2 regions of the Streptomyces sp. NPDC002156 genome follow, and region 2 is predicted to be linked to the other one. Evidence: riboswitches for the same ligand, from Rfam matches in the RefSeq annotation. Region 2 holds a riboswitch; the other holds the start of a gene.
What was found. A riboswitch is a leader RNA that binds a small molecule or an ion and turns the genes downstream of it on or off. The one in region 2 is predicted to bind S-adenosylmethionine.
Positions count from the first base shown of each region.

Region 1: another riboswitch for S-adenosylmethionine. It lies ahead of ACWCRB_RS43620 (aminotransferase class V-fold PLP-dependent enzyme); the one in region 2 lies ahead of ACWCRB_RS00980 (putative leader peptide).

Region 1 covers NZ_JBSFDA010000203.1:6,135-9,394, forward strand. Annotated here, with positions in the region: gene ACWCRB_RS43610 (rhomboid family intramembrane serine protease) at 1-306, shown strand, start outside; gene ACWCRB_RS43615 (Lrp/AsnC family transcriptional regulator) at 303-584, shown strand; gene ACWCRB_RS43620 (aminotransferase class V-fold PLP-dependent enzyme) at 687-2,063, opposite strand; SAM riboswitch class IV at 2,229-2,346, opposite strand; gene trpD (anthranilate phosphoribosyltransferase) at 2,422-3,260, opposite strand, start outside.
Region 2 covers NZ_JBSFDA010000001.1:231,603-234,862, forward strand. Annotated here, with positions in the region: gene ACWCRB_RS00975 (AAA family ATPase) at 1-714, opposite strand, end outside; SAM riboswitch class IV at 961-1,074, shown strand; gene ACWCRB_RS00980 (putative leader peptide) at 1,109-1,225, shown strand; gene ACWCRB_RS00985 (ABC transporter substrate-binding protein) at 1,440-3,059, shown strand; gene ACWCRB_RS00990 (ABC transporter permease) at 3,063-3,260, shown strand, end outside.

The DNA.
Region 1 (3,260 bases), on a different contig from region 2:
GGGGCGTCCGGTGCGATCTCGGCGATCCTGGGCGCATTTTTGTACCTCTTCCCAGGCGCCCGCGTCACAAGCCTCTTCCCGTTCCTCTTCTTCCTCCCCCTGCGCTTCCCGGCCTGGCTGACCCTCCCCTTCTGGGCGACCCTCCAGTGGGTGGCGGCGGGGAGGGCGTCGTCGGGCCCCGGGGTTGCGTACCTGGCGCACGTGGTGGGCTTCGGCCTGGGCTTCGTCTACGCGTGGGTGAGATATCGCGGTGCGACTAAAGTGAGGGCCCCAGTGAAGGCGCCCGAGGGAGAGAACCAGCCGTGATCACCGCGATCGTGCTCATCAAGACCAGCGTGGACCGGATCCCCGAGATCGCGGAGAGGATCGCCGCGCTGGAAAGCGTGAGCGAGGTCTTCTCCGTCACCGGCACGTACGACTTGATCGCGATGGTCCGCGTCAAGGCCCACGAGGACCTGGCGGAGATCATCCCGGGCAGCATCAGCAAGATCCCGGGCGTAGAGGCGACGGACACCCACGTGGCATTCCGCACGTACTCCCAGCACGACCTGGAAGCAGCGTTCGCAATCGGCCTGGACGGCTAGTTTCAGCCCGTCCGGCGCTTGAGGACGAGCGCGTTCAGCGCGACAAGGGGGGTCTGGGGGCACAGCCCCCAGGGATGGGACGGGTAGGGGCGGCGGGGGCGATCAAACCGCCGGAACGCACCGCCCGTCCTCGGTCCGGTACTGCCACCGAGCCCCGTCCCGCACAAGCTCCTTCACCGCACCCACGAACCGCTCGACATGCTCGTCCGGCGTACCGGCCCCGAAGCTGACCCGGATCGCGTTCAGCGACTTCTCGCCAGGCGCCGCCTCAGGCGCCCCGCACTCCCCCTGCGTCTGCGGGTCACTCCCCAGCAGCGTCCGCACCAGCGGATGCGCACAGAACAACCCGTCCCGCACCCCGATCCCGTACTCCGCGGACAGCGCCGCCGCGAAGTGCGAGCTGTTCCACCCCTCGACGACGAACGAGATGACCCCGACCCGGGGCGCGTCGTCGCCGAACAGCGAGAGCACCCTGACCTCGGGCACCTCCGCCAGTCCCGCCCGCACGGTGTCGATCAGGTACTGCTCCCGGGCCACCAGCGAATCGAAGCCGGCCTCGCTGAGGGCCTTGCAGGCGGCGGCGATCGAGTAGGCGCCGATCACGTTCGGCGACCCCGCCTCGTGCCGCGCGGCGCTGTCGTGCCACTCCACGTCCACTCCCCCGTCCGCACGCCGCGTGACCTTACGGCTCGCGCCGCCCCCCGCGAGGTACGGGTCGGCCGCCTGCAGCCAGTCGGCACGTCCGGCAAGCACACCCGAGCCGAAGGGCGCGTACAGCTTGTGCCCGGAGAAGGCGACCCAGTCGACGTCCAGGTCCTGGACGGAGACCGGGTGGTGTGGGGCGAGCTGGGCGGCGTCCAGGACGATCCGGGCGCCGTGCGCGTGGGCGGTGGCGGCCAGCTCCCGTACGGGCCACAGCTCACCGGTGACGTTGGACGCGCCGGTGACGCAGACGAGCGCCGGGCCCTGACCCTCTTCAATAGATGCAGTGCGGGCGGCGAGGGCCTCCTCCAGGGTGGCGACGGCCTGCTGCGGGGTGCGCGGGGCGTTGAGGTAGGTGACCTGGGCGTTCTGCCAGGGCAGCAGCGAGGCGTGGTGCTCGGTCTCGAAGACGAAGACCTGGCAGCCCTCGGGGAGGGCGGCGGCGAGCAGGTTGAGGGAGTCGGTGGTGGACCGGGTGAAGATCAGCTGGTCGTCGGCCCGGCAGTCCAGGAACTCCGTGACCGTCCGGCGGGCGTTCTCGAAGAGGTCCGTAGACAGCTGGGAGAGGTACCCGGCACCCCGGTGCACGCTGCCGTAGTAGGGCGCGTACGCCGCCACGTCGTCCCAGACCCGCTGGAGCGCGGGCGCGCTGGCCGCGTAGTCGAGCGCCGCGTAGCTGACCTCGCCGCCGGTGACGAGCGGGACGGTGACATCACGCCCCAGAACGGGCAGCGGGGCACAAATGGTCTGGGCGGCGGCAAGAGTGGAAACAGACATGGCGAACTCCCGTGTGAGGCAAGAGAAATCACCGCGCGAGCGCATACGGCTCAAGCACGGAAAGGAAGGAAAAGGGGTGCGCGGAGGCGGGGCTCGGCAGCCCTATCGCATTCGCTTGCTCACGGAAGACTCCCTCGAACGACCAGGACCCCTGGTGTCGAGAGGGGCCCGCGCTTGCCGTAAGCCTTGCTGCTCACGGCCTGGTCTTCATCCCGGGGCACCCCGCCACGGACGGAGGGTTGCCGGACAGTCGGCCGGGGCCTCATGACTGTCACTCATGACCTGGTGCAGAAAATACGTGAAGTGATCGACGTCCCGCAACCCGTGTCCGGATCGCGGGACGTCCATCGGCGCGGAACTACTTGTTGGTGGCCGCCACCCAGCGCTCCAGCGTCAGCTTGGCCGCACCAGAGTCGATCGACTCGGCAGCCTTCTCCATACCGGCCCGGAGCTGCTCGGCGAGCGGTCCCCCGGTCGGGTCCAACGCCACGAGCGCCGCCGCCGAGTTCAGCAGTACGGCATCACGTACAGGCCCCGTCTCACCGTCCAGCAAGCGCAGCGCGACCTCCGCGTTGTGCGCCGGGTCGCCGCCGCGCAGCGCCTCCACCGGCACCAGTTCGAGTCCGGCGTCGCGCGGGTCGAAGGTCTCCTCGGTGACCTTGCCGTCCCGGACGATCCAGACGTGGGAGGTGGCCGTGGTCGTCAGCTCGTCGAGGCCGTCGTCACCGCGGAAGACGAGGGAGGAGTTGCCGCGTTCGGCGAAGACACCGGCGACGATCGGCGCCATCAGCGGGTCGGCGACGCCCACCGCCTGGGCCTTCACCTTCGCCGGGTTGGTCAGCGGGCCGAGGGCGTTGAACACCGTACGGATGCCCAACTGGCCGCGGGCGGCGCCCGCGTGACGCAGCGCCGGGTGGAACTTGATGGCGAAGCAGAAGGTGATGCCGGCCTCCTCGGCCACCTCGGCGACCCGCTGCGGGGTCAGGTCGAGGTTGACGCCGAGCTTGCCCAGGACGTCCGAGGAGCCCGACGCCGACGAGGCCGCCCGGTTGCCGTGCTTGACGACCTTGGCGCCGGTGCCGGCCACGACGAGCGAGGACATCGTGGAGATGTTCACCGTCTTCGCGCCGTCGCCGCCCGTGCCGACGATGTCGACGGTCCGCCCGGACACCTCGATGACGTTCGCGTGCTCGTACA
Region 2 (3,260 bases):
CAGTGGCCGGCCGAAGGGCACCGGGTCGCGCGGGGCGGCTCGCGCCAACTCCTGTGCGTACGACGGGTTTCCGGCGGCGGTGTCCTGGATCGCCCGCAGGACGCCCGGCGGTGGTTCGGCGCCCACGGTGGTGCGCACTAGGTGGGCCACCTCGTCGTCGCCGAGCGGTGGCACGGGGAGTTCGACGGTGTCCGGCGGGCAGCAGCGCAGCCGTTCGGGCTGCTCGCCCTCGGCCACCCGCTCGGTGGCCACCATCCGTACGCCGAGGCCCTCGACCCGGCGTACGGCGAAGGCGAGGACCTCGGCGGTCGGCTCGTCGAGCCACTGGAGACCGTCGACGACCAGCAGGACAGGGCCTGTGGCGGCGAGGGCGCGCAGCACTTCGAGGACGGCGAGACGCACCGCGAGACGGCTCCGGCCGTCGGCGGGTTCGCGGCCGAGGAGCAGGGCCGCCCGCAGTGCCGCCCGGGGTTCGGACGGCAGTGCCTCCAGGCAGCCCTCCGGCACCCGGGCGAACAGGTCGACGAGACCGCCGAACGGGAGCCGGACGTCCTCCGGAGCGGGCGAGCAGTACAGCACTGTTCCCGGCGCGGACGTCATGAGGGCGGCCACGAGCGTGGACCTGCCGATGCCCTCGGGGCCGTGGAGGAGCACTCCGTGACGCTCCGTCAAAACCGCCCGGGCGGTGTCGAGCAGCTCACGGCGACCGCTCACCGGCGGTACACCCGTGGCGATCGCCCACGCCCGGCCCGGGAGCCGGGGGCAGGGCCGTCGGCTCGTCGGGGGCGGGGCGCGGGGCACTGGATCATGTGCTCATGACAGCCCTGGTGGATTCGGCTTGTCAATGCGGTGGCCGCAGCGGCGCCGTCGGCAACAGCGGCTCGGCCGGCCGGAGTTCCACCTCAGGATGCCCCTTTCCGGCATTGACGTACGACAAGACCGCTCCGTACGATCGCGTCCGGCATTGAGTGTCAGCGTCAAGCCCTGGCTTGCTGACCGGCAACCCTCCCGCGCGGTGGGGTGCTCCAGGTGAAAGCCCGGCGGGATCACCGACGATTCCCGCAAGCGCGTGGCCCTCGATCGGGGCCGGAGATCAGGGAGGACCGGTATGCGGCACAGCGGTGACCTGCCTGCCTCCTTCGCCGACGCCACGCCCTTCTCCCGGCTCTCGCGCCGACGCCACATCGATCTGAAGCGCTCGACCAGCTGCCTCTGTCGATCCTGACGAGCCCGGTCCGCGCCGGTTGACGTCCGTCACCGGCCGGCGCCACTTCGCGCTTCTCTCCCTGCCACCGCTCCCGGTGTCGCCTCCCCCTGACCACATGTCTGTACAGCGCTCCCCCGCGGCCGGTGTCGAGCCTGCCGGGGCCGCACACCCATGCACGGCCGTGCCTAGCACGGCACCCCGTGCCTGGTGATACGAGTAGGAGAAACCCTCCGTGACAGCACTCCCGGATTCCAGACTCTCCCGTCGGGCGCCCCTGGCCGCCCTGCTGACCACCAGTGTTCTGCTGACCGCCTGCGGGTCGGGCGGTGACGACACCAGCAGCGGAAGCGGCCGGCCGAAGTCCGGCGGCACCCTGACCTTCGCGGTGGGTTCCGACGCCGGCTGCGTGGACCCGCAGCAGTCCGGCAGCAACGAAAGCATCTACTCGGTACGCCAGACCGTGGACTCCCTCACCGACCAGGACCCCGAGACCGGCAAGATCGTGCCGTGGCTCGCCAAGAGCTGGGACATCGACGCCGACGCGACACAGTTCACGTTCCATCTGCGGTCGGGCGTCACCTTCAGCGACGGGTCGAAGCTGACCGCGCAGGTCGTCAAGGACAACTTCGACGCGGTGCCGAAGCTCGGCGCGCTGGGCAGTCTCCCCCAGGGTTATCTGAGCAGCGTGGAGAGCACCACCGTGGTGGACCCGCTCACCGTCAAGGTCACCTTCAAGGAGCCCAACGCCCAGTTCCTGCAGGCGACTTCGACCCACTCGCTGGGCATCGAGTCGTCGGCGAGCGTGAAGAGGTCCCCGCAGCAGAAGTGCAGCGAGGGCGCGATCGGGTCCGGGCCGTTCGCGCTGAAGCAGTATGTGCAGAACCAGTCGATCACCCTGGTCAAGCGCACCGGGTACGACTGGGGCTCCGCGCTGTGGTCCAAGAAGGGCGAGGCCTATCTCGACAAGCTGGTGTTCAAGGTCGTGCCCGAGGCGGGGGTGCGGGCCGGCAGTCTCCAGTCCGGGCAGGTGGACGCGATCAGCAGCGTCGGCAGGGCCAACGAGGCGGCGCTCGGGGGCGGTCAGGTCACGCTGCTGCGCCGGGCCAACCCCGGTGTGGTGTTCGGCCTGGGGGTCAACAACTCTCGGCCGGTGCTGAAGGACGCGAAGGTGCGTCAGGCGATCCTGGCCGCTGTCGACCGGAAGCAGATAGCCGACACCGTCTTCCCGACCGGCACCCGGCCGGCGACCAGCGTCCTCGCGCACACGACGCCCGACTACACGGACCTCTCCGCCGACCTCGCCTTCGACGCGGCCAAGGCCAAGTCCCTGCTGGACGAGGCCGGTTGGAAGACGGGCAGTGACGGCATCCGCGCCAAGGACGGCAAGAAGCTGAGCCTGACCATCGCCTGGTTCCCCAACGCCGCCACCAACCAGCCCGCGCTGGAGCTGGTCCAGCAGCAGCTGAAGGACGTCGGGATCGACGTGGTGCTCAAGCAGGGCCAGGTCAGCCAGTTCGCCACCACGCTCCAGGGCGGCGACTTCGACCTGGTGTGGAGCAACGTGACCCGCGCCGACCCCGACATCCTGCGCAGCTCCTTCTCCAGCAAGCTGGCCAACTTCTACCGTCTGCCCGCCAGTTCGCTCGACACGACGCTGGCCGGGCAGGCCGCGACCACGGACGCCACCGAGCGGCAACAGCTGGTGACCGAGGCGCAGAAGCTGATCGTGGAGAACGCGTACAACGTCCCGGTGGTGGAGCTCCAGACCCAGCTGGCCGTGACGAAGAGGGTGCACGGGCTCGCCTTCGACTCGGGCAGCCGGGTCCAGTTGCACGACACCTGGATCGGCTAGGACATGCGCCGGTATGTGATCAAGCGGCTGGCGCAGGCGGTCGGCGTGCTGTGGGCGGCGTACACGGTGTCGTTCCTGGTGCTGGACTTCCTGCCCGGTGACCCGGTCACCGCGATGGCGAGTGCGGGGATGGACTCCGGGCAGGTGGATCCGGCCCAACTCGCCGCGCTGCGGCACGAGTACGGCTTCGACAAGCCGGTG